Phreatobacter stygius: one gene and its partner. The protein of the gene in region 2 interacts with the protein of the main gene of each other region in a pairwise test. Links are inferred from orthologs where the notes say so. Each region holds a gene or a part of one and is shown on either strand. Other genes may lie near its edges.

Region 1 (14,534 bases), 1.4 Mb from region 2 along the record:
GCTGATCATAGACCAGCAGGGCGTGGTGACGGGTGACATAGGCCGTCGTGCCGATCGGGTCGAGCACGGTCAGATCGGCCTGCGGCACATATTTCAGCACATTCGCGCGGGAGGGCGTCTGGGCCAGGGTGGAACGCGGCAAGGCCGCCGCGGCGAGGGCGCCGGTGAGGAAGCTACGGCGTCGCATGTCAGTCTCCCGTTTCGCTGCACATCGGGTGGATCAGCCAGCCGCGGATCCAGGCGGCTCGATATCGCTTAAACTCCCACGGTCGAAAGCCGGTGCCAATGGCTGGACAGCTTTGCGTGCCCGGAGGGCTTGCCCGATGCCGGCAAGGCCAAACGAAAAGGGGCGCCTTGCGGCGCCCCTTCCGTATGCGTGGAGGTTGGAGTGGCTGGATCAGAAATCCATGCCGCCCATGCCGCCGCCGCCCGGCATGGCCGGAGCAGCGCTTTCCTTCTTCGGCGCTTCGGCAATCATCGCGCCCGTGGTGATGAGCAGCGAAGCCACCGAGGCGGCGTTCTGCAGGGCGGTGCGAACCACCTTCACCGGGTCGACGATGCCGGCATCGAACATGTCGACATATTCTTCGGTCTGGGCGTTGAAGCCGTAGGTCGCCGACTTGCTCTCCATGATCTTGTTGACCACGATCGAACCTTCGACGCCGGCGTTCTCGACGATCTGACGGATCGGCGCTTCGATGGCCTTCAGCACGATATTGATGCCGGCCTGAACGTCGACGTTCTCCGACTTCAGCTTCGCGATGCTGGCCTTGGCGCGGAGCAGAGCGACGCCGCCGCCCGGGACGATGCCTTCCAGCACGGCCGCGCGGGTGGCGTTGAGCGCGTCGTCAACGCGATCCTTCTTCTCCTTGACTTCGATCTCGGTGGCACCGCCAACCTTGATCACCGCCACGCCACCGGCGAGCTTGGCCAGACGCTCCTGCAGCTTCTCGCGGTCGTAGTCCGAGGTGGTCTCCTCGATCTGCGCCTTGATCTGGCCGATGCGGGCCTCGATGTCCTTCTTCTTGCCGGCACCGTCGACGACCGTCGTCTTTTCCTTCTCGATCAGCACCTTCTTGGCGCGGCCGAGCATCTGGAGAGTGACGTTCTCGAGCTTGATGCCCAGGTCTTCGGAGATGACCTGGCCGCCGGTGAGGATCGCGATGTCCTCGAGCATCGCCTTGCGGCGATCGCCGAAGCCCGGAGCCTTCACGGCTGCGACCTTCAGGCCGCCGCGCAGCTTGTTGACCACGAGGGTGGCCAGAGCCTCGCCCTCGACGTCCTCGGCGACGATGATCAGCGGCTTGCCGGTCTGGACGACCGACTCGAGCACCGGCAGCATGGCCTGGAGGCCAGTCAGCTTCTTCTCGTGGATGAGGATATAGGCATCCTCGAGATCCGCGATCATCTTGTCGGCATTGGTGATGAAGTAGGGCGACAGGTAGCCGCGGTCGAACTGCATGCCTTCGACGATGTCGACTTCGGTGTCGAGGCTCTTGGCCTCTTCGACCGTGATGACGCCCTCGTTGCCGACCTTCTGCATGGCGTTGGCGATCATGTCGCCGATCAGCTTGTCGCCGTTCGCCGAGATGGTGCCGACCTGGGCGACTTCAGCCGAGGACTTGACCTTCTTGGCCGACTTTTCGAGGGTCTTGACGACCTCGAGCACAGCCTGGTCGACGCCGCGCTTCAGATCCATCGGGTTCATGCCGGCGGCGACGAACTTGGCGCCCTCACGGACGATCGCCTGGGCGAGAACGGTGGCGGTGGTGGTGCCGTCGCCGCCGAGGTCGTTGGTCTTCGAGGCCACTTCGCGCACCATCTGGGCGCCCATGTTCTCGAACTTGTCGGCGAGCTCGATCTCCTTGGCGACGGTGACGCCGTCCTTGGTGATGCGCGGCGCGCCGAACGACTTTTCGATGACGACGTTGCGGCCCTTGGGGCCGAGCGTCACCTTGACGGCTTCGGCGAGGATGTCGACGCCGCGCAGCATTTTCTCGCGCGCGTCCTGGGCGAATTTCACGTCCTTGGCAGCCATTGGCTTACTCCTGTCGGAAAGAACTAAAGGGGAGGGGCTGGGCGGTGCGAAATTACTTCGCGATCACGCCCATGATGTCGCTCTCCTTCATGATGAGGAGGTCGACGCCGTCGATCTTCACTTCCGTGCCCGACCACTTGCCGAAGAGCACCTTGTCGCCCTTCTTCACGTCGAGCGGAACCAGCTTGCCGGCTTCGTCACGGGCACCGGCGCCGACGGCGATCACTTCGCCTTCCTGCGGCTTTTCCTTGGCGGTATCCGGGATGATGATGCCGCCCTTGGTCTTCTCCTCGGACTCCAGGCGACGAACGACCACGCGGTCGTGCAGCGGACGGAACTTCATGGGTTGATGGTCCCTGAAATGAGCGGCGCGAAGGCCGCAGAATATCGTGGCGGCCGAGATCGGCCGAGCTGTTAGCACTCGTGTAGCGTGACTGCTAACAGCTGGTCGGGGAGATAAGCGTATGGCCGGAGAGAGTCAAGAACGCGCCGCTCGCGACCAAAACTTGACGTCGCCCTTGTCTCGCCGGATCGTGACGACATGAAGACGGCCCCCGATCAAGCCACGCTGACGCGGATCGCGCGTTCCTGCATCTGTTTCCAGACGCGCATGACCGCCCATGCGGTGACGCGCGCCTATAACCGGATCCTCGCCCCGCTCGGCCTGGAGGTGACCCAGTTCAACATCCTGGCGGCGCTGGCCTCGGGACATGTGGCCTCGGTTACCGCCTTGTCCGATGTGCTGGCGCTCGACCGCACCACCATGACCCGCAATCTGAAGCGGCTCGAGACATCCGGCCTGGTCAGCGTTTCCAGCGGCCCAGGCCGGGCGATGAAGCCGGAACTGACCGAGACCGGCACCGGCCTCCTGTCCACCGCCATCCCGCTCTGGGAGGCTGAACATGCCCGGATGGAGGGAGCCGTGGGCGCGGCGCTGTGGCACGACACCCGCGAGGGCTTGCGCGCCATTCGCAGGACGCTGAAGGCGCGCGAGGCCTGAGCGGCGGCGCTTGACCGGCCGTGGCAGCATCCGTAACGTGCAGTTACACGATAGGTGACAGATGACGATTCATTACGGTGTTGTTCCGCCCGCTGAAGCCGCCGCCCAGGATGGCATCGATTTTCTGCGCGACATGCTTGCCGGGCGCCACCCGGCGCCGCCGATCGCCAAGACCATGGGTTTCCTGCTGGTCGAGGTCGAGCCCGGAAAGGCCGTGTTCGAGGGCACGCCGTCAGCCGATTTCTACAATCCGCTGGCCACCATCCATGGCGGCTGGCACGCCACCATGCTGGATTCGGCACTCGGCTGCGCCGTCCATACCGTCATCAAGGCGGGGCAGGGCTATACCACTGTCGAGATGAAGGTGAATTATGTCCGCGCGCTTCTGCCCGACGCCGGCGTCCTGCGCTGCGAAGGCAAGGTCATTCATGCCGGCGGCCGGATCGCCACGTCCGAGGCGCGCCTGACCGACGCCAAGGGCCGTCTGATCGCCCATGGCACCGAAACCTGCATGATCTTCGAAGCCCGCCCGCCGGCAGCCTGACCTCAGCGGCCGGTTTGCCGCCGCGCGACCGCCAGGCAGGCGGCGATGATCAGCGCCGCGCCGGCCCAGGTCGTCCAGCTGGGCACTTCGCCGAAGGCGAGATAGCCGAGCGCCGAGCCCCAGATCAGCGCGCTGTATTCGAGCACGCCGAGCGGGCCGGCATTGGCGCGCGCAAAGGCCCAGGCCATGCACAGGTGGCCGGCGAGGCCGAGCAGGCCGATGCCGGCGAACAGCACCCAGGAGCGCGGGTCCGGGGTCTCCCAGACCATGTAGGCGAAGGGCGCGATCATGAGCATGGGGAAGAGGTTCTGGAACAGCACGATCAGTCCGAGCGCGTCGGTCTGGGCGCGTTGTCTGAGCAGCACCAGATTGGCTGCGTAGAAGAATGCGCTGAGGATCGCCGCGGCGATGCCGAGAATGCGGGTGAGATCGAACACGCCGCCGCCGACCTTGCCGGCGACGATGATCGCCATGCCGATGAAACCGACGACGATGGCGATCATCACCGCCGGAGAAATCGCTTCCTTGAGGATCAGGGCCGCGAGTGCGGCGAGAAACAGCGGCGACAGGAAGGCGAGCGTGATCGCCTCGGCGAGCTCCAGCTTGGCCAGGGCATAAAAGAACAGGCCGGCGGTCAGCACCACCAGTGCGCCGCGGAACAGATGGGCGCGGACCATTTCCCTGCCAGGCATGGGCGGCCGCAGCACGGCGAGCGCCAGGATCGCCCAGGGCAGGCCGCAGGCAAAGCGCATGAACACGATCTGGGGTGTCGCATGGGCCGCGGCGACACTCTTGATCAGCGCGTCCATCAGCGCCAGCAGGAAGACCCCGAAGGCTCCGACCAGGAATGGCATGGGAACTGGCGATTTGGATGGGCGGGTCGTCATGTCGGCCACAATGCGCGGATCGCATCCCAGAGCAGCTTGGCGCCGGCGATTCCGACCAGGCCATAACAAAGACCGTAGAGCTTTTCACGCGACAGGCCGTCATGCAGCCGCCGGCCGATCAGCACGCCGACCGGCACGATCGGCGCGAGCGCCAGCGCCTTGACGAACACCCCCGGCTGGTCGAGCCCCGAATAGACGAAGCCCGGCAGCTTGATCAGATTGCCGAGCGTGAACACGACGATGGTGGTTGCCGCATAGGCGGTCTTGGTCAGATCGCGGCGCAGCAGATACATGGCGAGCGGCGGGCCGCCGGCATGGGCGATATAGGTGGTGAAGCCGGCCCCGGCACTGGCGGCGAGCGCCAGGCGTGGCGATACCGGCAGGCTTGGCGCGGCGGCGCCGGTTTTCAGGAAATAGCGGGCGGTAAAGGCAAGCGTGATCACTGCGATGATCAGCGCGAGAACGCGCTGGTCGACATATTCAAACACCATGAACCCGGCAAGGGTGCCGGCGACCAGGCCCGGCAGCAGCCAGGCCAGATCGGGCTTTGACCAGGCGCTGCGCGGAAAGCTGCCGATCGCGAAAATGTCCATGAAGGCGACGAGCAGGGCGGTGACGATCGACGCCTGGATCGGATCCATGACCAGCGCCAGCAGCGGAATGCCGAGGATCGCCAGGCCGCCGCCGAAGGCGCCCTTGCCGAGCCCCATCAGGAAGGTCGCGGTGATGCCGACGGCATAAAAGGCTGGATCGGTTGGGAAGGCCGCAAGCGTCATGAGCGATTGCTATCTGCGTTGCGCGGGTCGCGATAGGTCGGCCGGAGCGATGCAACCATGCGCGGCCTTGCGATGGCGCGCGCGGAAACAAGAAAAAAGCCGCCGCGGCGGACCACGGCGGCTTGAGGTTGTCCCGAGTGGCGGGCGAGGGGACGACCGGCCCTCGGGACAGGCTGTGCGGAGCGCGGGGTAAGGCTCTCCGCGCAAAATGCGTGGGAACAACGTGGCCAGGCGTTTCTCCGTTCCACTGAAACGGAGAAACGCCTGGGATCAATTGCAGGTGGCGACGCGCGGCAGATGACTGACGACGTCGGGGACGATCGACGGGCCGGTGACGGCGACTACCTGCGGCCGGCGGCCATGGCCACGTTCGGCGGCACGGGTCGCGACGATCACAGTCGGATCGCCGAAATATCCGGCTGCCGTGGCGTCTCGAAGATCGCCTCGCGACAAGCCGAGGTCGGCGAGCGTTTTGTCGTCCATCTCGCACAGGGCAGCATAGTCCTGTCGCGCCTGACGCCAGGAATTGATCACCTGGACCTGACGACGCGCAACGCCGACCACCGAGAAAAAGGCGGAAGCGAGAGTAGCGGTGATCATAGCCATGAGGTGTCTCCTTTCAGACATCATGCGGACAAGCAGCACCTGACGCTCGTGCCGGGTGGCACGTGCGGCCGGGAATCTCCCGTGCGAATGGACGCTTTCCGATGGGCAAACGATCGCACATTGAGATTGATCATTGAAGCGAATGTTTTTAATGTCTCTCATCAGAGACGTTGATGCGAACCTTTTGGGCACCCCATGGCCATTCTTCTCGACATCGATCAATTGCGAACCTTCATGGCGATTGCCGATACCGGCAGCTTCACCCGGGCGGCGGACGTGGTGTTCAAGACCCAGTCGGCCGTGTCCATGCAGATGAAGCGGCTGGAGGAGCGGGTCGGCAAGGCGCTGTTCGAACGCGACGGCCGCGCTTCGCGGCTGACCGAGGATGGCGAGCGCCTGCTCGACTACGCCCGGCGCATTGTGAAGCTCAACATGGAGGCGGTTTCGGCCTTTTCCGGCGCCGAACTGACCGGCCGGGTCCGACTCGGCGTGCCGGACGACTATGCCGACCGCTATTTGCCGGAAATCCTGGCGCGGTTCTCGCGGTCGAACCCGCGGGCCGAAGTGACGGTGGTCTGCGAACCCTCGTCCATGCTGGCCGAACGCATTCAGGCCAATGATCTCGACATCGCCATCATCACCCATCGGCCGGAAAAGGGCCCGGCCCTGGTGTTCCGGCGCGAACAGCTGCTCTGGGTCGCCTCCGCCCGCGCTTCGGTCCATTGCGACGATCCGGTGCCCCTGGCCGTCGGCCGGCCGACCTGCGACTGGCGCCGCGCCGCCACCGAAAGGCTGGAGAGCGCCGGACGCGCCTATCGCATCCTCTATGCCAGCTGGAACTCGACCGCGGTCGGTGCCGCCGTCATGGCCGGGCTCGCCGTCTCGGTGCTGCCGGAATCGGCCCTGCGTCCCGGCATGCGTGTGCTGCAGGCCGCGGACGGCTTCCCGGCGCTGCCGAGCGTGCGCATCGCGCTGCTGCGCAACCCCCACGAAATGTCGGCGCTCGCCGACGCGCTGGCCGACCACGTGGTGTCCGGCCTCGACAACCTCAGCGAACACGCGCAAGCCGCCGAATAGTCCGATGGGGCGCCATTTCGGCTCATGCCATTGTGGCGCGGTCAGCTTCCGGCTCGATGCCGATATCGTCGAGCTGACGACCTGCGACTGTTCGCTTTGCGCCAAGCGCAATGCCCTCATGACCAAGGTCCACGAGAGCCAATTGACCATCCTGTCCGGCGCCGACGCGCTGAGGCTCTATGAATGGAATACGCGCCGCGCCAAGCACTATTTCTGTTCGGTCTGCGGCATCTACACCTTTCACCGCAAGCGCGCCGCGCCCGACCACTACGGGGTCAATATCTTCTGCCTGGATGATTTCGACCCGTCGGCGGTGCCGGTGCGCGCGACCGAGGGCATCGGCATGACGGTTGTCGATCCGGCCGCCCGCGACCAATGGCCGGGGCCGCGCGACCCGGCGGTGTGACGCGCCGGCACGCGGCGCGAGGTGATCAATAGGCCAGTTCGTCGAACACCGGCTCGATCTGGCCCTGCCATGGGCCAAGATATTTCTCGATCAGTGTCTCCGCGGCGGTGCGGCCGTCGTCAACGATCATCTGGATCGGCTCGAGGTAACGCGTCTCGTCGCAGCCATTGATGTCGAGACGGTCGCGCCGGCGCAGGCCGGCACGCGCCAGCGTCAGCATCTGGCGCGCCAGTTCCTGCACCGTGATGCCGCGGATCTCGGCCTTGAAACCGAGCTTCGGCACGTCCTCGCGCAGTTTCTGCCGCTCCTCCGCGGTCCAGTGCTTGACGATGTCCCAGGCCGCATCGAGCGCACCGTCATCATAGAGCAGGCCGACGAACAGGGCAGGCAGCGCGACGATCCGCGACAGCGGTCCTGAATCGGCGCCGCGCATTTCCAGATAGCGCTTGAGCCGGACCTCGGGGAAGATCGTGCCGAGATGGTTGACCCAGTCGGACAAGACCGCGCGCTCGCCGGGCAGTGAATTGAGCGTTCCCGCCATCAGGTCGCGAAACGAGGCACCGGCGACATCATGATAGATGTCGCCGCGTTTGACGAAATACATGGGGACGTCGAGCGCATAGTCGACGTAACGCTCGAAGCTCATGCCGTCCTCGAAGGCGAAAGGCAGCATCCCCGACCGGTTGTTGTCGGTATCGAGCCAGACTGCCGAGCGGAACGACAGATAGCCGTTGAGCTTGCCCTCGGTGAACGGCGAATTGGCGAAGATCGCGGTGGCGACCGGCTGCCAGGCGAGCGAGACCCTGAGCTTCTTGACCATGTCGGCTTCCGAGCCGAAGTCGACATTGGCCTGCACGGTCGAGGTCCGGTACATCATGTCGAGGCCGAGGCTGCCGACCTGCGGCATGTAGCGCGTCATGATCTGGTAGCGCGATTTCGGCATGACCGGCGTTTCGGCGCGTGACCATTTCGGACTCATGCCGAGCCCGAGAAAGCCGATGCCCATGGGATCGGCGATCTCGCGCACCTGGGCGAAATGGGCATGTGCCTCCATCCAGGTCTGGTGCAGCGTCTCGAACGGCGCGCCCGACAATTCGAACTGGCCGCCAGGTTCCAGCGAGATCGCGCCGCCGCCGGTGACATCGGCGAGCCCGATGATATTGCCGTCGTCGACAATCGGCTCCCAGCCGAGCAATCCTTCCATGCCTTCGAGGATCTTGGCGATGCCACGTGGGCCGCCATAGGGCACGGGCTGATGATCGGCGCGGTAGAAGCCGAATTTCTCGTGCTCCGTCCCGACCCGGAAGCGGTCTTTCGGTTTCACGCCCTTTTCGATCCATGCGACCAGTTCGTCGCGAGATTCGATCGGCGTGAGGTCGACGGTATCACGAGCCATCGGCATGTCCTGAGCGGGAGGCGGTTACGGGCCGGGCAACAAACCACGACGCCGCGGAGGCGGGATAGTCCGGGGAGATAACGATGACGCGACCATTTCGAAAGGGGAGACGGTCATAGTGCTGCCATCCGGCAAACACAATGCAGCCCTGACCAGGCGGCTGCATGGCCGCTCCCCGCTGCGTCCTGCCCCAGCCTCTCAGGCTCAGCCGTCGCGGCAGCCAAGTCATATTGCCGGAGCCAAGTCATCTTGCCGGGCGGTCGGGCATGATATGGCGGCCATGATATCGTCAGGCTCGCGATTCGACCGGAGGCCAGTCTCGCCAATGCATCCGACCGCCCTGAAACGCTGTGCGCTCGCCGCCGGCCTCCTCGCGTGGCCGCTCGCCGCTGAAGCGCAGACCCCGCCCTCGACCGGGGCGACGCCGGCGCCCGTGCAGCAGGCGGTGCCGCCGGTCCAGCAGGCGCCCGACACCGTGCTGCCGGCGCCGGTTGGCCCGGCTGCGGTCGACATCTCCGCCGCCATCAAGCGGGCCCAGGAGGCGGCCAGCGCCGGCCGTTCGACCGAGGCGCTCGATGCCCTCGACGAGGCCGCGGTGACGATCTGGGAACGCATGCCGCTGACCGTGCGCCGGGCGACCCTGGTCGCCGAGGAGCCGCAGGGTTATGGCGTGTTCAACCCGCGCGATTCATCGAGTTTCGACGCCGGCCAGCCCTTGCTCGTCTATGTCGAGCTCAACGGCCAGGGCTGGCGCCGCTCCGGCGATCTGTTCCGCACCGACCTGGTGCTCGACTTCGAGCTGCGCACCAAGGACGGCCAGGCGCTGGTCGCCCAGCAGGCCTTCAACACGATCGCCACCGCCAGCCGGCGGCGCAATCGCGAATTCTTCGTCTATGTCACCTATTCCTTCTCGGGCGTCGAGCCTGGCGACTATGTCGTGCGCACCACGGTGCGTGACCGCGCCGGCAGCAAGCAGACCTCGTTCGACCTGTCTTTTACCGTCAAGCCATAGCCCGTGCGAGACATCCGGGTCAGCTGGCCGCCGATCCGGCCTGCGGTCGACATCGAACCGAGGGTGCGCTAGCAAGCGGGCCTGAAGTTTCGCGCCAAAAGGCCGCCTCATGTCCGAGAATCCGAAAAAGAAAGCCGGCCCCCTGGCCCGCCTGCCGCGCGGCTTCGCCGATCGCGGGCCGGCCGAGATCGCCGCCACCAATGCCATGCTCGAGACCATCCGCAAGGTCTACGAGCTCTATGGTTTCGAGGCGGTGGAGACCCCGGCCTTCGAATTCACCGATGCGCTCGGCAAGTTCCTGCCAGACCAGGACCGGCCGAACGAGGGCGTCTTCTCGCTGCAGGACGACGACGAGCAGTGGCTGTCCCTGCGTTACGACCTGACCGCGCCGCTGGCGCGCTACGTCGCCGAGAATTTCGACGCCCTGGCGAAACCTTATCGCAGCTATCGCGCGGGCTATGTCTTCCGCAACGAGAAGCCCGGCCCCGGCCGGTTCCGCCAGTTCATGCAGTTCGATGCCGACACCGTGGGCTCGGCGACGCCGGCAGCCGATGCCGAAATCTGCATGATGGCTGCCGATACCATGGAAGCGCTCGGCATCCAGCGCGGCGACTATGTCGTCAGGATCAACAACCGCAAGGTTCTCGACGGCGTGCTGGAGGCGATCGGCCTCGGCGGCGACGACAATGCCGGCAAGCGGCTGACTGTGCTCAGGGCAATCGACAAGCTGGACAAGTTCGGCCCCGAGGGGGTCGGGCTGCTGCTGGGGCCCGGGCGCAAGGACGAAAGCGGCGATTTCACCAAGGGCGCCGGGCTGGACGAGCCGGCGATCAGCCGCGTGCTGGCTTTCACCGCGGCCAAGGGGGCTGACGCTCAGACCACGCTGGCCAATCTCGATCGGGTTGTCGACGGCTTCGAACGCGCTGCGGCCGGGGTTGGCGAATTGCGCACCATGGCCGGCTTGTTCGCCGCCGGCGGTTACGGCGAGGACCGCATCGTCATCGACCCCTCGGTCGTGCGTGGCCTCGAATATTACACGGGGCCCGTCTACGAGGTCGAACTGACCTTCCCGGTCACCAATGACGAAGGCCAGGTGGTGCGTTTCGGTTCGGTCGCCGGCGGCGGCCGTTATGACGGCCTGATCGCCCGCTTTCGCGGCGAAGAGGTGCCGGCCGCAGGCTTCTCGATCGGCGTCTCCAGGCTCGCCGCCGCCTTGAAATCGCTTGGCAAGCTCGACGCCGCCGCCATCCCCGGCCCGATCGTCGTGCTGGTCATGGACAAGGACCGGGTCGCCGACTACCAGGCCATGGTCACCGAACTGCGCCGCGCCGGCATTCGGGCCGAGATCTATCTCGGCTCGTCCGGCATGAAGGCGCAGATGAAATATGCCGACCGGCGCGGCGCGCCGGCGGTGATCATCCAAGGCTCGAACGAACTCGCCGCCGGCGAGGTGATGATCAAGGATCTGGTCGCCGGCGCGGAAGCGGCCAAGTCGATCACCGACAATGCCGAATGGCGGGCGGCGCGGCCGGCGCAGTTCGCCGCCCCGCGCGCCGGACTGGTGCAGGCGATCCAGGACCTCCTGAGCAAGAGCTGAAGACCGCCCCATCCTGGCCGCATTCGACAAGGATGGTCCGGCCGCATCGTTCGGACCCCTTTTCATGTCGAAGATTCGCGACCTCGCCAACACCATCATCGGCGCGCTGGCCATCGTGGTGGTGCTGCGCTCCTTTGCTTTTGCCACCTATCATATCCCGAGCGAAAGCATGGTGCCGACGCTCGAGGTTGGCGACCGCGTCGCGGCGGTCAAATTCCCCTATGGCTACAGCCGTTTCTCCCTGGTCGGCGGCGACTACCTGCCGCGCTTCCCCGGTGAGACCGGCCGCATTCCGGCGGCCATGCCGGCGCGCGGCAATGTCGCGGTGTTCCGCCACCCGGTCTCGGGCGAGGACTTCATCAAGCGGGTGGTCGGCCTGCCGGGCGACCGGGTGGCGATCCGCGAGGGCCGCGTCTGGCTGAACGGTGCCGCGGTGCCGCTCGCCGAATCCGGCCATTGGACCTATCGCGACCCGTCCGGTGCGATCGTCGCCGTCACCGCTTATCGGGAGACCCTTCCCGGCGCCGAGCCACACACCATCCTGCTGCGCGACCGGCGCAGCCCGATGAGCGACATGGCCGAGGCGATCGTTCCCGAAGGCCGGCTGTTCATGCTTGGCGACAACCGGGACAATTCCTCCGACAGCCGGTTCTCGTCGATGGGCTTCGTGCCGGTCGAGAACCTGATCGGCCGCGCCGACGCGATCCTCTATTCATTCGCCAGTTGCGCCGGTGAGGCCGGCCTGCGCTGCGCGCCGCGTCGCATGCTCGAGCGCGTCGAATAAGGCCCGGGGGATCGCTCGCCCGTTACTCGTCGCGCCGGCTGCCATATTGCGGCAAGGACAGGCCATGGGTGATCGCCAGCGCCCGCGCGACGAAGGCGACCGCAAAGCCGAACAGCGCGGGAAGCGGCGAGGGGACGACCGACGAGGTCAGGGCGAAGACGATCGCGCCGGCCAGCGCCGCGGTCACATAGATGTCGCGCTTGAGCACCAGGGGCACGTCGCCGGCCATGACGTCTCTGATGATGCCGCCGAAGGTCGCGGTGACGACGCCGAGCAGGATCGCCGAGATCGCCGGGGCGCCGGCCGCGAAACCCCTGGCCGTGCCGCTGACGGCAAATAGCGCAAGTCCGACCGCGTCGGCCCAGAGCAGGATCCGCGCGCGACTTTCCTTCTCGAACTGATGCGCCGTGAAAAAGGCGACGATCGAGACGACGGCGCAGATGATGACCACCGTCGGATCGAAGATCCAGGCCAGTGGCGTCGCCCCGATCAGGAGATCGCGCAGCGTGCCGCCGCCGATCCCCGTCACGGTGCCGAGCATGATGAAGCCGAAAGGGTCCATCGACTTGCGCGCCGCGACCATCGCTCCGGTGAGGGCGAAGACGCCCACGCCGATCAGCTCGATGGCCGGCTGGACCCCGGTCACTCCCTCATGCGCCTTCGGAGGACGCCGCGGCCGGAGCCGTCTTCGGCCCACCCTTGGAGACGCCGACCAGGGCCGGGCGCAGCACCCGCTCGCCGATGACGTAGCCGGCCTGGACCGTTTGCACCACCGTGCCATTGGGCACGTCCGGATTGGGCAGTTCGAACATGGCCTGATGCAGGTTGGGGTCGAATTTCTGGCCGTCCGGCTCGATCTTCTTGACGCCGTGCTTCTCCAGCGTCTTGAGCAGTTCGCGCTCGGTCAGGCTGATGCCGTCGACGAAGGCCTTCAGCGGTCCGTCTTCGGCCTGGGCCTCGGCAGGCGCGCTGTCGAAGGCGCGGCGGATATTGTCGGCGACGCTCAGCATGTCGCGGGCAAACGAGGCGACGCCATAGACCTTGGCGTCGGCCACTTCGCGCTCGGTGCGCTTCCTGAGATTTTCCATCTCGGCCAGCGTGCGCAACAGCCGGTCCTTCATGTCACGGGCCTCGGCGCGCGCGGCGGCAAGCTCCGCCTCGCGCGGATCGCCGGTGTCGCCCTCGGCCTCCTCGTGCTTGGGCACGTCCAGGGCCGGATCGGCGCCCGGCGGGTTCTCGTGGGCCGGGGCATCATCGATGGGCGCGAACTCATGCGCTTTATTCGGGTTGTTCATGGCAACTCGCTGACTACGGACAAAGGGGTTGGGCCCGATATCGAGCCTTGCGCGCCGGAAATCAAGGTTGGCGACGCGCGGGGCAGGGACCGATCATGGCTGGTGAAGGCGCTGTAGCAGGTCTGGGCCGGAATAACGCCGCGATCCGCCGGGATGTTTCACCAGATCTGCCATCGCGGCATTTTTCGGTGCGGTCAGGCCATGCGCCGTCGCCAGGCGGACGATCGCACCGCAGAGATCGTCGATTTCGGTCGTCCGCCCGGCGTGGATGTCGTCCCACATCGACGAGCGGGCTGACGAATCGATCTTCAGCATGCTGGCGGCGATGCGCGAAAAAGCCCAGGTCGGCAGGCGCAGGATGGTCGGGATGAGGCGCGGCGGGGCCGCGCCGACCTTGGCGGGCCTGATGCCGGCCTTGCGCATCACGTCAAGCGCCTCGTCCTGGAGTGCCGCCAGCACGCGCCGGTAGCCGGCATCCAGCAACTCCTCGCGCAGTGGCAGTCCAGCCAGCGCATTCACCGGATTATTGAGGTTCAACAGGAGCTTGCCCCATTGTACCGCGGCCATGTCGGCGGCCAGTTTGAGCGGCAGCCCGGCCCGTGCGAACGCGGCCTCGACGGACCGGCATGCGACATGGTCTTCGGCATATAACTGGCCCGACGTCGCCCGATGGGCGGTCAGCCGGCCGTCGCTGCCCGTCGTCAGCACGACGTTGAACGGCACCATTCCGGCGAGCGCCTGGCACCCGGGTGCGGCGCTGCGGATCCGATCGCCGTTGTCGATGCCGTTCTGCAGCGACAGGATCGGCGTGCCCTGAGCAAAGGCTGCGCCGATCTCGCCGGCGGCCGTGACGGTCGCGCCGCCTTTGGTACACAACAGGACAAAGCTCGGCTGGCCACCCGCCGCGGCCTCCGCGACGGTGTCGACCGCGACGAAACATCTTGGTTCGAGCGCGGCGCGAAAGCCGTCGAGGTCGCTGACCACGAGGCCATGGCCTTCCAGCGCATCAGCAATGCGCCGCCGCGCCACGAACACCACCTGCTCGCCCGCTGCCGCCAACCGGCCGCCGACATGGCAGCCGATGGCGCCGGCGCCGACAATGACGAACCGGGTTGC
Region 2 (14,503 bases):
GGACTGATCGTGTAGATCGGCCCGGCGAGCACGCCGGCAAAGCCGGCCAGGGCTGCCCCGGCGCCGAATGTCAGCGTCACCAGCATCGGCACATTGACGCCAAAAGCCGAGACCAGGTCCGGGTCTTCGTTGGTGGCCCGCAGGTAAGAACCCAACCGTGTCTTCTCGATCGCATACCAGACCGAAAAGCAGATCAGGATCGACACCACGATGATCCAGGCGCGATATTTCGGCAGGAAGACGAAGCCGAGGTTCCATCCGCCGCGGAGCTCCGCCGGAATGCCGTAGGGCAGGCCGGAAGACCCGAACAATCCCTGGAACAGGGACTGCATCATGAGCGCGATGCCGAAGGTCAGAAGCAGGCCGTAGATCGGATCGAGATTGCGCAGGCGCGAGATCAACAGCCGATCCAGCACCATGCCGAATGCGCCGACGATCAGCGGCGACAGCAGCAGGGCCCACCAGTAGCCGATGCCGAGATGGGCCAGCAGCAGCCACGCGCACATGGCTCCGAGCATGTAGATCGCGCCATGGGCGAAGTTGATGATGTGCAGGAGACCGAAGATGATCGCCAGGCCAAGGCTCATCAGCGCATAGAACGAACCGTTGATCAGGCCGATCAACAATTGCCCGCTGAGAACCTGCGCTGAAATTCCGAACATGATTGCTACGCGCGCTCCTGGATCGCTGGTCGGCAGGGCCGGCGGCACCGCCGGCCCTCGCTTCGGTGTTGGCTGGGCGGACTACCGCAGCAAGGGGCAGGCGCTTTCGGCCAGCGGCCGGAAGGCGTCGTCGGCAGCCACCCTGGTGACCAGGCTGACCGCGTCCCACGGCGCCGTGCTCGGATCCGCCGGCCCCTTGGCGCGCATGAGATACATCTCGTGCATCATGCGGCCGTCGCGGCGAACCCGCCCCGACGGGGTGAAATTGTCCGAGATCGTCATCTCGTGGAGGTTCTTCAGCACGGCCGCCGCGCTGTCGGTCTTGGCCGCCTCGATCGCCTTCAGATAGGACCGGACCGCGGAATAGACGCCGGCATGCGCCTGGCCCGGATTGGAGCCGCGGCGACGGTTGAATTCACGCGCCAGCTGGCGCGTGCCGTCGTTCAGGTCCCAATAGAAGGCGTCGATATAGTGAAGGCCTTCGGCATCCTCGCGACCGAGCGCCAGGATGTCGACCATGGTGATGGCGGGGCCGACGATGCGCAGCGTGTCGCCTTTGATGCCGAACTCCCTGGCCTGCTTGACGGCGCGGACGAAGTCGGTCCCGGAATTGGCAAAGACCAGCACATTGGCGCCGGAGGCCTGCGCCTGCATGATGAAGGACGAATAGTCATTGTTGCCGGTGGGATGCCAGATGGTGCCGACGACCTGTCCGCCGCGCGTGGCAATCGTCTTGGTCATCACCTCGACCAGCGAGCGGCCGAAGGCGCTGTCCATGCCGATGAAGAACCATTTCGTGCCGCCGCTGGCACTGACCGCGTTCGCCATGGAACGGCCGGTGGCATAGGTGTCATAGGTCCAATGGATGCCGTTGGGCGAGCAGCTGTCATTGGTCAGCCGGTCGGTTCCGGGCCCGGAGAACAGGACGACCCGGTTCTTTTCCTTGACCAATTCCTGTACGGCCAATGCAACCGCCGAACTTCCGAGGTCGACGATGGCGTCGACCTGTTCGACGTCAAGCCATCGACGCGCGATGTTCAGGCCGACATCCGGCTTGTTCTGGTGATCGGCGGAGACCAGCACGATCGGGACGCCGCCGATATTGCCACCGAATTCGTCGATGGCCATTTGTGCCGCGGCGACCGAGCCGGCGCCGGTCTGATGCGAGAACGGCCCGGACATGTCGGTGAGAACGCCGATCTTGATGACGTTGTCGGACATCTGGGCCGAGGCGACCCCGGCCAGCAGGGTGCCGAACGCCAGGACGCAGGTTCGAAGAATTCTTTTCATTGTTTCCTCCCGAGATGAATGGCTGGATGCCGCCGCGAGCCGGATGGCGCGCCGGCTACAGGCGGCCTCCGTCGATGACAAAATCCGCGCCGGTCACGAACGCCGCCTCGTCCGAGGCCAGATACAGGGTCAAGGCAGCGACTTCCTCGGGCCGGCCAAGACGCTTCGCCACCCGGCCCTCGCTCAGTCCGGCCATGACCTTGTCCTGCTGCGGCCGCGACATGTTTGAAATGAAGGCGCGCGGCATCGGCGTATCGATCGCGCCCGGCAAGATCGAGTTCACCCGGATCGGCGCGAGCTCGATCGCCGCAACCCGCGACATCATCTGGACCGCCGCCTTGGAGGCGGAATAGGCGCTCATATTGGCCGTCGGCTTGGTCGCCGCCCCCGACGACATGTTGATGATCGCGCCGCCATCGGTCATCAGCGGCGCCAAGGCCCGCATCAGCAGAAACGGACCGGTGACATTGACCGCCATCAGACGGTCGAGATCGGCGCGGCTCGTCTCCATGAGCGGTTTGCCGATCATCACTCCGGCATTGTTGACCAGGATGTCGAGCCGCCCCCAAGTCTCCCTGAGGTGGTCGCCGAAACCGGCGACAGCGGTCTCCGAGGTCACGTCCAGGTCATAGCCCCGGCAGCGCCTTGCCGCGTCGTCATGACCGTCGCCGGCCCAGTCGCTGAACATCCCCTCGTCGGCGCCGATATCCGCGCCGACCACCCTCGCCCCCTCGAGGGCGAAGCGTTTGCAGATTGCCATTCCGATGCCACCGCGGGCACCGGTCACGACAACGGTCTTGCCACTGAGGGCCTGGCTCATCCGCATCACCATTCCCCGCTCAATGTCTCAATCCGCTTTGCTTCAGCAAGGGCATCACCTTGTCGCGGAAATAGGTGAGCTCGGATGCGTAGTCGACGAAGTACATGACCAGGCCATGCACGCCGCGCCCGGCATAGTCGTTCATCTGATCGACGATCTGCTCCGGCGTGCCGATCAGCGGGTGCGTGCCGTAACCCGCCACGAACCTGCGCGCGCGCTCCTCGAAACCCTGTTTGAACGAGCCGCTTTCGATGCCGAGCGTCGCCATCATGCTGCGCGCGGCCTCCCAATCGCCGTGATCGAGAATGCTCTGAAACGCCGCCTGGGCCTCCGCCTCGGTGTCGCGACAGACCACCAGCGCCGAGCACATCAGGGCGACATCGCGGTCATATTCCTTGTCGGCGCGCGCCTTGACGCTCAACAGGCGCTCGATGTCGTCAGGCCGCGACGGCGAGCCGAAGCTGATGTCGACATTGCGCGCGGTGAATTCGATGCCGGCCGGCGAGGTGCCGGCATTGACCAGAACCGGACCGGGCCGCTGCAGCGGCTTGGGGCTCGATTCCAGTCCCGCCAGATCGAAATATTGGCCCTTGAAATCGAACTCACCCGGGTCGGTCCACAGCCGCTTGACCACCTCCAGCCATTCCTCGCCGTAGCGATAGCGATCGTCGTGTTCACGCAGGCCGGTGCCGAACATTGCCATTTCGGAACGAAACCAGCCCATCACCACGTTGAGGCCGAACCGCCCGTTCGAAATGTGATCGATGGTTGCCGCCTGTTTGGCCGCCACGACGGGATGCGTGAGGCCAACGTGGGAGGTCGCGAAGCACATGATCCTGTCGGTTGCCTCCGCCATCCCGGCCGCCCAGGTGTAGACGTCGAAATTTGTGCCGTTGTGGTTGGACTGGCCGCCCTGGCCCTTCCATCGGCCGATCGGCAAGGCCACTTCCAGGCCCATCCTGTCGGCAAGCTGGATGATGTTGCGGTTCTGCTGCCAGGACATCTGATGCTCGGTCGGCAAGGTCGTAATGACGCTGCCGCCGCTGCAGTTCATGGCGAACACGCCCAGCTTGAGCTTTTGATCATTGAAGATCGGAATGTTCTGGCGCCGGTATTCGCGCAATTCTTCGCGGTTCATGATTTTGGCTCCGTGCCATCCGTCGTGACGCTGGAAGGCCGTGACGGGAACATCAGCCGAACGACACGGCGTCGGAGGTGGTGATCGCGCAGAACCGGCCGAGCATCGCGATCGAGTCCTCGTGTTCCTTCGCCGTCGCCGCCGCGCAGCAATCCTCGACCACGACGCAGTGGTAATCGCGGTCGTGAGCCTCGCGAATGCCGGCCTGGACGACCGCGGCCGTCGACACGCCCGACATCACGAGGCGCGTCATGCCATGGGCGCGCAGGAAGACTTCGAGGTTCGTGCCGTAGAACGGGCTGACCCGGTGCTTGGTCACCAGGAGATCGGTCTCGCGACGGTCGAGATCGGGATGAATCTCGGTTCCCCAGGAGTCCAGCTTGAGAATCCCGTATGTCTTGATCGCGTTGAACATCGGCGAGGTCGACGAGCATTCGCGGTAGTCGCTGGAGAAGCCGACCCGCACAAAGACAACGGGAGCCTCAGCCGCTCGCGCCTTTTCGATCACGGCCGCCGTATTGGCGAGCACATTGCGACCGCGGACCTGCTCACCGAGCGGTCCGGCGCCGTTCGGCCCGTCCTTGTGGACCAGATCGTTCTGCAGATCGAGAACGAGATATGCTGACGACATCGGATTACTTCCTTCACGGGACAGCCGGCCACGCCGCGCCTGTTGCGCGGTCAGCGGAGCTGACGGTTTGTGGTGGGCCGTGCGAGCACGGCGAGCGGTGGTGCGGGGTTACGGCACGCGCCTGGAGCGACGGCGCGGCCGGCCGGCTGTCGCGACCTGCAGGTCTTGCTGATGGCCCTGAACGGCGTTTCCCGAGTGAGGAGTCATTGAGCTCTCTTTTTTTGGAATTGATTTCCATTATTTCTGATGGCGAGCGGCGACATTGTCAACCCCTGCGACAGGAAACTTCGGCGCCGCAACCGCTGGCCCGACGATCCGTTCGAATTAGCCATCTAATATCAAATAGATAACCGATCGACGGCGCGCCGGGCCGGTCGTGGCAAAAGCCTGGATTTGCGCCAGGTATTGGAATACATTTCCATCGCGCCGGGCCTTGTGCCCCGCTTTTGCCAACCGCAAGATCACGTCATGGCCATCAAGAGCAGCACGCCGCCCGCCACGAGATCGAAGGTCCGCCAGGGCGGGAGCGGCAACGATCTGACCGGTGACAATGCGGATGACAGCCAGGTCATTGCCGCTTTGGCCCGCGGGCTGGAGGTCCTGGGCGCCTTTCATCTGGGCGACCGCCAGCTCGGCAATCACGAGCTTGCGACCCGAACCGGATTGCCCAAGGCGACCGTCTCGCGGATCACCTTCACCCTCGCCAAAAGCGGCTTCCTGTCGTTCGACCAGCGGCAGCGGATGTATCATTTGGGTCCCAAGGCGCTGAACCTCGGATTCGTGGCGCGGGCCGACGCGGATATTCGCGGCAATCTCCGGCCGATGATGCAGCAGTTCGCCAACGAAACCGGGCTGAACATCGGGCTCGGCGTTCGCGACAAGGATTCGATGCTTTACATCGACACCTGGGAGGGAACCGCGCTGGTCGGCCTGAAGGTCTATCCGGGCTTCCGGATTCCCTTTTTCACCACGGCCATGGGGCGAGCCTATCTGGCCGCCCTCACCCAGGGCGAGCTGCAGCTTCAGTTGGGTGAGCTTGCCCGGCAGATGGTCAATGACGGCCTGTCCAGAGAGGACGTCGACAAGCAGATCGACCACTACCAGCAGTATGGCTTCGCGATAAGCCTCGGTGATTGGGTCGAGGACATCGGAACCATCGCAGTGCCGTTCAGCCGCCCCGATCGGCGGCAGATCTATGTCATCAGCGTCGGCGGCCCGATCTATCGCATGACGAGGTCGGTGATATATGACGAGCTCGGCCCCAGGCTGATCGCGTTTCGCAACAGCATTGAGAGCAGTACGATATTCTAGGTCGTGTCCTCAGCCTCGCCCGGCATGCACGAGAATGTTGACGAGCTTGCCGAAGGGGTCGCGGACGTAGAAACGCCTGACGCCCCAGGGCTCGTCCGCCGGCCCATATGCGATCGGAAAACCGGCGTCCTTCATGCCTTGGAGCGCGGCGTCGAGATCGTCGACTTCGATCGACAGATCCGGCGTCGGCGTGCCCGAGCCGCCCTGCGAGGCGATGCTGACCTGGACACTCATCGCCTGGTCCGAGCCATAGGTTGCGATCCAGCCGTGATCCATCAGGAGATCGAGGCCGAGCACATCCTGGTAGAAGCGTTTAGCCACCGAAACATCCGCCGCACCAAGATTGGCGACGATCCGCTTGACCCTCATGTCCGACCTCTTGGCCATGCTCCGCCGCGCTTGCCGGCACCCCGGTCACGCCGCCTGCGGGGTCGCGCCGCCATCGGCCGGGGCCCTCCCGGCGTGATCGAGAATGCCCTTGGCGATCTCGCGCTCGCCCATGATTACCACATCGGCGCCAAGCCCGGTCAGGTGTTCGACCTCGGCATCGGAATGGGCCCGCGCGATCACCCTGATGCCGGGATTGGCGGCCTTGCTCTTGTCGATGATCTGGCCCGCCTCGAAGGCGTTCGGGATAGCCAGGATGAGCCGGCTCGCGCCGGCGACATTGGCGGCCTTGAGGATGTCGCCGCGTGCGGCATTGCCGGTGATCGTCTCGATCGCCTCGGCATGCAGCTGCGCCACCAGCTTGTCGGCATCCTCGATGACCAGAAACGGCTGGCCTTGCTGCTTCAGGCCGGCGCCGACCAGGCTGCCGACCCGGCCATAACCGACCAGCACGGTATGTCCGGTCAGGGCCGTCGCCTCCGGTAGGTCATCATCGTCATGCGCGGCCGGCACCGCGGCCGGAACAGGCCCGCCGGCCGAGGCCGCGGCATCCGGCGGGGCGGGTTCCTTGCGGTCGGCCAGCCGCTTCAGCCAGCCGACCGCCGCGAAGGCCAGCGGATTGACCAGGATCGACAGGATGGCGCCGGCCAGGATCAGGTCGCGCCCGCGTTCCGGCAACAAGGACAACTGAACCCCAAGCTCGGCCAGGATGAACGAGAACTCGCCGATCTGCGCCAGGCTCGCCGAAATGATCAGCGCGGTCGCCAGCGGATAGCCGAAGGCAAGCACGATCAGGAAGGCCGCGACCGACTTGCCGATCACGATGATGAACAGGGTCGCCATGACCGCGCCGGAGTCGTTGATCAGGCTGACCGGCGAGACCAGCATGCCGACCGACACGAAGAACAGCACCGAGAAGGCATCGCGCAGCGGCAGCGATTCCTCCGCCGCCCGGTGGCTGAGCTGCGACTCGCTCATGATCATGCCGGCGAAAAAGGCACCGAGCGCGAATGACACGCCGAACAGCTTGGCCGCGCCGAAGGCGACGCCGAGCGCGATCGACAAGACGGCGAGCCGGAACAATTCGCGCGAGCCGGTATGGGCGACATAGTGGAGGATCCAGGGGATGACCCGCCGTCCGACCACCAGCATGAGGCCGACGAAACCAGCGACCTTGACGACGGTCAGCGCAATGGCACCGCCGACGCCGAGGCCGAGATAAGCGACCAGCGGATCGGCCGCGGCCATCTGGCTGGTGCCGCCGAGCAGGCCGGAGAGCGCCGGCAGTAGCACCAGCGCCAGCACCATGGCCAGATCCTCGACGATCAGCCAGCCGACCGCGATGCGGCCGCGCTCGGTGTCGATCAGCCGCCGCTCCTGCATGGCGCGCAACAGCACGACCGTGCTGGCGACCGACAGGGCCAGGCCGAAGACCAGCCCCGCCCCGAAGCTCCAGCCCAGCGCCCAGGCAAGGCCGGCTCCCATGGCGGTCGCCACCGCGATCTGCACGACGGCCCCCGGCAGCGCGATGGTGCGCACCGACAACAGGTCCTTCAGCGAGAAATGCAGCCCGACGCCGAACATCAGCAGGATGACACCCATCTCGGCGAGTTCGGGCGCCAGCTTCTGATCGGCGACGAAGCCAGGCGTGTGCGGCCCGACCAGGACGCCGGCCAGGAGGTAGCCGACCAGCGGCGGCACCCGGAACCGGTTGGCGATGGCGCCGAAAACGAAGGCCAGTCCGAGCCCCGCGACAATGGTGGCGATCAGCGGCGTGTCATGATGCATGGGCTGGGAATGGCCTTTCAAACAATCGGGCGGGTGGAGGGCGCTTGCTCTATTTCAACCAATATGGTTGAAATTATCCGATCCATGCAAGGCCAACGGTGTTCACGGTCTGATGATTTTGCTGCCTGAACAGTGCCGGGCCGCCCGCGCCCTGCTCGACTGGTCCCAGGAACGTCTCGCGGGCCTCGCCGACGTCTCGCGCAGCACCATTCGCGGCTTCGAGGGCGGCCATCACGACCTGCACGCCGCCACCGAAGCGCAGATCGTCCAGGCCTTCCAGGCCGCCGGAATCTGCCTGCTTCCCGACGGCGAGGACGGTCTCGGCGTCCGGCTCAAGCGGTCCAAGCCTTCTTAGGACAAACCCGATGCCCGGGGATGACGGCCGCCCTTGGCGACTGCGCCACGGCCGCGCCGATCGGCCGTCGGCACCGGCCATGACCGAGGCGCGCGGGAGGCTTGTTGCAAATGATTTGCAAAAACCTTGACGCCATCCGGCGGCCATGGGACCACAAGCAGCCATGAAAGATCACGACCTTGGATGACCGACTGACCGTAGCCCGCACGAAGGACTGCGACGCTGCTCCGGAAGGCTGGCGGCGGGCGCGCGGCGGACCATCGCTGGTCGAAGTGTTCCGCACGATCCGTGTTCCGACGAAGGGCACGCCCTGGCGCAAGTTTGTTGCCTTTCTCGGTCCCGGCTACCTCGTCGCGGTCGGTTACATGGACCCGGGCAACTGGGCGACCTCGCTCGCCGGCGGCTCCAAGTTCGGCTACGCGCTGCTGTTCGTCGCCCTGCTCTCCAACATCATGGCGATCATCCTGCAGTCGCTTTGCGCCCGGCTTGCCATTGCGACCGGGCGCGATCTCGCCCAGGCCTGCCGCGACGCCTATCCGCGCTGGACCGCCTGGCCGCTCTGGGTGCTGGCCGAGGTCGCGGTCATCGCCACCGACCTCGCCGAGGTGATCGGCACCGCCATTGGCCTCAACCTCCTGTTCGGCATCCCCTTGGAAATCGGCGTGGTCATCACCGCGCTCGACGTGTTCCTGATCCTCTGGCTGCAGACCAAGGGTTTCCGCTGGATCGAGGCCTTCATCATCACGCTGATCGGCGTCATCGCGCTCTGCTTCCTGGTCCAGATCGCCATGGCCAATCCCGACTGGAGCGAGGTGATCAAGGGCTTCGCGCCGACCACCCGGATCGTCACCAATCCCGACATGCTCTATCTGGCGCTCGGCATTATCGGCGCGACCGTCATGCCGCATAATCTCTATCTGCACTCGTCCATCGTGCAGACGCGCGCCTTTGGCGAAGGCGTCCCGGAAAAACGCGAAGCGCTGAAATATGCGACGCTGGATTCGACCTTCGCGCTGATGTTCGCGCTGACCATCAATGCCTCATTGCTGATCCTGGCGGCCGCCGCGTTCAACAAGACGGGCAATACCGGCGTCGAGGAATTGCAGCAGGCCCATTCCCTGCTCACCCCGCTGCTCGGCTCGGCGATCGCGCCAAGCCTGTTCGGCATCGCGCTCCTGTGCTGCGGCCTGAACTCGACGGTGACCGCCACCATGGCCGGCCAGATCATCATGGAAGGCTTCATCGACATCCGCATCGCGGCCTGGCTCAGGCGCCTGGTCACCCGCTCGATCGCCATCGTGCCGGCGATCGTCGTGACCATCCTCTATGGCGAAGGCCAGACCGCCAAGCTCCTGATCCTCAGCCAGGTCATCCTGTCGCTGCAATTGCCCTTCGCCATCGTGCCGCTGATCCATCTCAGCGCGTCGCGCCGGCGGATGGGCGAGCTGGTCTCGCCCCGCTGGCTGACCGCGATCGCGGTGCTGATCGCGGTGACCCTGATCGTGCTGAACATCAAGATCATCATCGATTTCGCCACCGGCTGAGGCGGGCGGCTGTCACGCTGGCGGCTTCCGGCCCCCAGCGGCCGGTCACGGTCCGCTGGCCTGGACGAGATAGCTGGTCCGGGCCTCGGTCACCGCGGCCAGGCAATTGATGGCATAAAGCGTTGCCGCCGTTCCGCCGCGCAGCCGGTCCTGTTCCCAGGCGCAGGTGGCATCACGATAGGCGAGCCAGACCCGCTGGGCGCCAAGCAGCAGATCGCGATTCTGGGTGTCGCCCGCAAGCTCCCGATAGACCCGGTTGAGTTCGGCATCGGCGCTCCTGAAGCGCGCCACCGCGCAGAGCTCCAGGTCGATGCGGTTGCCGCTGTCGCAATTGGCCGGCTTGGCCTGGGCCGGCTGCGCCAGGATGCGATCGGCCAGTCCCTTCTGCTGGGCGGCGAGCGGCGGGATCGCCGTCATCATGGCCAGCAGGACAGCGATCGTGAGGCCGGTCGGGTGATGGCGTCGGTGCATGCGGTCTCCTGTTCTCCCGTAAGGCCAAATCTACCAGCCGAGGCCAGCCGCCGATAGCATTGCCCGGCTCGCCGGATCGGCTAGGGTCGAGCGCACAAAGCGCGATTCCCCAGCAGACTGCCATGCCGCCGCATCGTCTCCGCAGCCTCATCATTGCCGCCCTGTCGCTGGTGGCCATCGGTCTTGCCGGCGCACCGGCCCGGGCCCAGAGCCAGGGCACCTATCGGCTGGACATGCTGACAGCGGGCCAGAAGGACCAGCTGTTCCAGCGGGTCGACCGTTACGCCCTGGTCGAGAGCTTCCTCACCGCCTGCGGCCGGCCACCGGCCCTGGAGCTCAGGGTCCGCCGGATCGTGCGGGGCTGCGTCGCGCCGAATTCGCTCGAGGTCGTCGCTGCCCATTTCCGCCGGTCGCTCGCTGCCCGCTCGGCCGCCCGGTGGAACTGCGAGACCGACGAGGCGCGCCGGATGATCGCCCGGTCGGAACAGACGCTGCGGCTCGCCTTCGACGATCTGGCGCGTGCCTGCAGCCGGCCGGAGAGCTGAGATCGGCGCGCTCCGGCCGGCTTTTTCTTGACTCACCGGCCCTTTGGCTCTATCCGCCCAACCACTCTCGTTCATCCGAGACCTGCCTTCGCCGACCGGGACCCTGATCCCGGAGGTTCCCGCCCGACAGCGCTGAGCGCCCTCGGGCGTGTTCGGCGTTGCGGTTTGCGACGGACGTGACCATTTCCGGGCGATCCCGGTGATGAACTTTGGAGCGACCATGTTCGAAGGCCTGTCGACGCGACTGTCCGGCATCCTCGATCGTCTCAAAGGGCGCGGCGCGCTGAGCGAAGCCGATGTCCAGGAGGCGATGCGCGAGGTGCGCCGCGCGCTGCTCGAAGCCGACGTGGCGCTGGAAGTCGTCCGCTCCTTCACCGACAAGGTGCGCGACCGCGCCGTCGGTGCCGAGGTGCTGAAATCGGTCACGCCCGGCCAGATGGTCGTCAAGATCGTCCACGACACGCTGGTCGACACGCTCGGCACCGATGGCGTCGCCATCGACCTCGTCGCCGTGCCGCCGGTGCCGATCATGATGGTCGGCCTGCAGGGCTCGGGCAAGACCACCACCACCGCCAAGATCGCCAAGCGCCTCTTCGAAAAGCAGAAGAAAAAGGTGCTGATGGCCTCGCTCGACACCCGTCGACCGGCGGCCATGGAACAGCTTGCCAGCCTCGGCAAGCAGATCGGCGTCGATACCCTGCCGATCGTCACGGGCCAGTCGCCGGTCCAGATCGCCCGGCGCGCCATCGAGGCCGGCAGGCTCGGCGGTTACGACGTGGTGATGCTCGACACCGCCGGCCGCACCCATGTCGACGAAGCCATGATGATGGAGGTCGCCGAGGTCGAGCGCGCCGCCAAGCCGCATGAGACGCTGCTGGTGGTCGACAGCCTGACCGGCCAGGACGCGGTCAATGTCGCGCGCTCCTTCACCGGCCGGGTCAATGTGACCGGCGTCGTGTTGACCCGCGTCGACGGCGATGGCCGCGGCGGCGCCGCCTTGTCCATGCGTGCGGTCACCGGCAAGCCGATCAAGCTGCTCGGCACCGGCGAAAAGATGGACGGGCTGGAGGATTTCCACCCCTCGCGCGTGGCCAACCGCATCCTCGGCATGGGCGACATCGTTTCGCTGGTCGAGAAAGCCGCTGAAAGCATCGATGCCGAACAGGGCATGGCCATTGCCCGCAAGATGCAGCAGGGCAAGTTCGATCTCGACGATCTCGGCCAGCAGCTCGACCAGATGCTGAAGATCGGCGGCATGCAGGGCCTGATGGGCATGTTGCCCGGCATGAAACAGGCCAAGCAGCAGCTCGCCAGCGCCAATATGGATGACAAGGTCATCAAGCGTCAGCGCGCGGTCATCCAGGCGATGACCCGCTGGGAGCGGCGCAATCCGAAAGAAATCGACGGCAAGCGCCGCCGCCGCATCGCCAAGGGCTCGGGCACCTCGCCGGAAGAGGTCAACAAGCTGCTGAAGATGCATCGCGGCATGGCCGACATGATGAAGTCCATGGGCGGCGCCCAGGGCAAGCGTGGCCCGATGGCCGGCCTTGCCAACATGTTCGGGCTGGGTGGCGGCGGCGGCATGCCGCAGCCGACCCCGGAAATGCTCGCCGACATGGCCAAGAAACTGCCCGGCGGCATGCCGGGCGGCCTGCCCGACAAGATGCCAACCCTGCCATCAGGCGGCGGCCTGCCTCCGGGTTTCCCGGGGTTCGGCGGCAAGCTTCCGGGGCTTCCCGGTTTTCCCTTCGGCGGCAAGAAGAAATGAGCCGCCGGACCCACGACATCGCATTCACCTGACATCACGAACGACAGTTACAAGGAGACACCCCATGTCGCTCAAGATCCGCCTCGCCCGTCGCGGCACCAAGAAGCGCCCGTTCTACCAGATCGTCGTCGCCGACTCGCGCTCGCCGCGCGACGGCCGCTTCATCGAGAAGCTCGGCACCTACAATCCGATCCTCGACAAGGACAAGAAGCGTTACGAGATCAATCTCGAGGCCGCCAAGGCCTGGCTTGCCAAGGGCGCGACCCCGACCGATCGCGTCGCCCGCTTCTTCGATGCCGAAGGCCTGATGAAGCGCGAAGCCCGCAGCAATCCGGAGAAGGCCAAGCCCGGCAAGAAGGCCGAGGAGCGCGCCGCGTCGCGCGCCGCCAAGACCGCCGCAGCCGAAGCCCCGGCCGAGGGCTGAGCCTGATCCGGCCGTGGGCGCCCCCGGCGCCTCGCCACGGCCGGCCAGGACACATCAATCGCCCACCTCCCCTGACCGGGAGGTGGCGGGCAAGACCCTTCGCCGGACCGCCGGCTCGGCCAGGGCCATGCCGGCGGCAACGGCCGGCATGGCCAGATTCCTGGAGAGAGGCATCATGCCCTCCGATCTCGTCCTCGTCGCGAAATTCGGTGCCGCCCACGGCATCAAGGGCGAGGTGCGTCTGAAGTCCTACACCCAGGACCCGACCGCCATCCTCGGCTATTCGCCGCTGACCACCCGTGACGGCCGGACCTTCACGCTCGAAACGGTGCGCCCGGCCGGCGAAGTGCTGGTCGCGCGGGTCACGGAGCTGAGGGATCGCAATGCCGCCGAGGCGGTCACCAATCTCGACCTGCTGGTGCCGCGCGAGCGGCTCGCCGGACCGATGGACGAGGATGAATTCCTGCATTCCGACCTGATCGGCCTGACCGCCGTGACCACTGCCGGCGAGACCATCGGCACGGTCACCGCGGTGTTCGATTTCGGCGCCGGCGACATCATCGACGTGGCGCGCCGTGGCCGCAAGGCCGTGATGATCCCGTTCACCAAGGCGGTGGTGCCCTCCGTCGACATTGCCGGCGGCAAGCTGGTCGTCGATCCGCCGCCGGGCCTGCTCGAGGACGAGGAGGAGCCGCAATGAGCGATCCGGTCCGCGCGCTGATCTTCGACATGGACGGCACCATTGTCGACAACATGCGCTTTCACGACGACGCCTGGGAAATCTTTCACCGGCGCCACGGCCTGCCCTTCGACCGCGACCAGCATTTCGTCCAGACCGCCGGCCGTTCGCTGCCCGAGATCTTCGCGGGCCTTTTCCCCGGGCTCACCGAAGAGCGCCGCGCGGCGCTGGCCGAGGAGAAGGAAGAGCTCTACCGCGCCGCCTACAAACCCCATGCCCAACCGCTGGCCGGCCTGACCGCGCTGCTCGACGCCGCCGACGCGCTCCACCTGCCTTCGGCGGTCGCCACTGCCGCGCCACCCGACAATATCGCCGTGGTGCTCGATACGCTCGACCTCAGGCGCCGGTTCAAGGCCATCGCCTCGCCCGCCATGGGGCTGCGCGGCAAGCCCAATCCCGACATCTTCCTGAAGAGCGCCGAGCTGCTCGGCGTGCCGCCCGAAAGCTGCCTGGTGTTCGAGGATGCGCCGCTCGGCGTCGAGGCCGCCCGGCGCGCCGGCATGCGGGCGGTGGCGGTCACCACCATGCTGGCGCCGGAAGCCTTCGCCGAATTTCCCAACCGGATCGCCACGATCACCGATTTCACCGGTTTCGACCTTCAAGGCCTGACGGTACCCGCCTGATGTTCCG

What was found.
Region 1: the proteins of E8M01_RS09340 (region 2) and grpE interact in binary tests that used the Escherichia coli proteins (3 or more experiments, as listed by UniProt). The link is inferred for Phreatobacter stygius from one-to-one orthologs.

The regions. Positions count from the first base shown.
Region 1 is NZ_CP039690.1:3,438,857-3,453,390, forward strand. Bases 11,597-14,534 are described here. They hold grpE (nucleotide exchange factor GrpE), read right to left. Parts: upstream 13,419-14,534; coding sequence 12,774-13,418; downstream 11,597-12,773. Other genes in these bases: lepB (signal peptidase I), read left to right, coding at 11,597-12,123; E8M01_RS16155 (trimeric intracellular cation channel family protein), read right to left, coding at 12,146-12,769; E8M01_RS16165 (2-dehydropantoate 2-reductase), read right to left, coding at 13,512-14,534. Outside these bases: E8M01_RS16085 (ABC transporter substrate-binding protein), read right to left, coding at 1-187; groL (chaperonin GroEL), read right to left, coding at 398-2,038; co-chaperone GroES, read right to left, coding at 2,091-2,381; E8M01_RS16100 (MarR family winged helix-turn-helix transcriptional regulator), read left to right, coding at 2,580-3,038; E8M01_RS16105 (PaaI family thioesterase), read left to right, coding at 3,100-3,582; E8M01_RS16110 (DMT family transporter), read right to left, coding at 3,585-4,469; E8M01_RS16115 (sulfite exporter TauE/SafE family protein), read right to left, coding at 4,466-5,245; E8M01_RS35080 (DUF1127 domain-containing protein), read right to left, coding at 5,516-5,851; E8M01_RS16125 (LysR substrate-binding domain-containing protein), read left to right, coding at 6,047-6,928; E8M01_RS16130 (GFA family protein), read left to right, coding at 6,933-7,334; E8M01_RS16135 (glutamate--cysteine ligase), read right to left, coding at 7,360-8,730; E8M01_RS16140 (hypothetical protein), read left to right, coding at 9,056-9,742; hisS (histidine--tRNA ligase), read left to right, coding at 9,852-11,339; more of lepB, read left to right, coding at 11,404-11,596. UniProt on the Escherichia coli protein: Participates actively in the response to hyperosmotic and heat shock by preventing the aggregation of stress-denatured proteins, in association with DnaK and GrpE. It is the nucleotide exchange factor for DnaK and may function as a thermosensor.
Region 2 is NZ_CP039690.1:2,045,016-2,059,518, forward strand. What follows is about bases 7,837-10,743. They hold E8M01_RS09340 (Nramp family divalent metal transporter), read left to right. Parts: upstream 7,837-8,561; coding sequence 8,562-9,926; downstream 9,927-10,743. Other genes in these bases: E8M01_RS09330 (cation:proton antiporter domain-containing protein), read right to left, coding at 7,837-8,027; E8M01_RS09335 (helix-turn-helix transcriptional regulator), read left to right, coding at 8,095-8,382; E8M01_RS09345 (lysozyme inhibitor LprI family protein), read right to left, coding at 9,972-10,397; E8M01_RS09350 (hypothetical protein), read left to right, coding at 10,520-10,743. Also shown: E8M01_RS09295 (branched-chain amino acid ABC transporter permease), read right to left, coding at 1-662; E8M01_RS09300 (ABC transporter substrate-binding protein), read right to left, coding at 744-1,952; E8M01_RS09305 (SDR family NAD(P)-dependent oxidoreductase), read right to left, coding at 2,008-2,772; E8M01_RS09310 (LLM class flavin-dependent oxidoreductase), read right to left, coding at 2,792-3,910; E8M01_RS09315 (cysteine hydrolase family protein), read right to left, coding at 3,963-4,541; E8M01_RS09320 (IclR family transcriptional regulator), read left to right, coding at 5,010-5,852; E8M01_RS09325 (VOC family protein), read right to left, coding at 5,862-6,221; more of E8M01_RS09330, read right to left, coding at 6,267-7,836; more of E8M01_RS09350, read left to right, coding at 10,744-10,942; ffh (signal recognition particle protein), read left to right, coding at 11,163-12,710; rpsP (30S ribosomal protein S16), read left to right, coding at 12,775-13,134; ribosome maturation factor RimM, read left to right, coding at 13,310-13,834; E8M01_RS09370 (HAD family hydrolase), read left to right, coding at 13,831-14,496; tRNA (guanosine(37)-N1)-methyltransferase TrmD, read left to right, coding at 14,493-14,503. UniProt on the Escherichia coli protein: H(+)-stimulated, divalent metal cation uptake system. Involved in manganese and iron uptake. Can also transport cadmium, cobalt, zinc and to a lesser extent nickel and copper. Involved in response to reactive oxygen.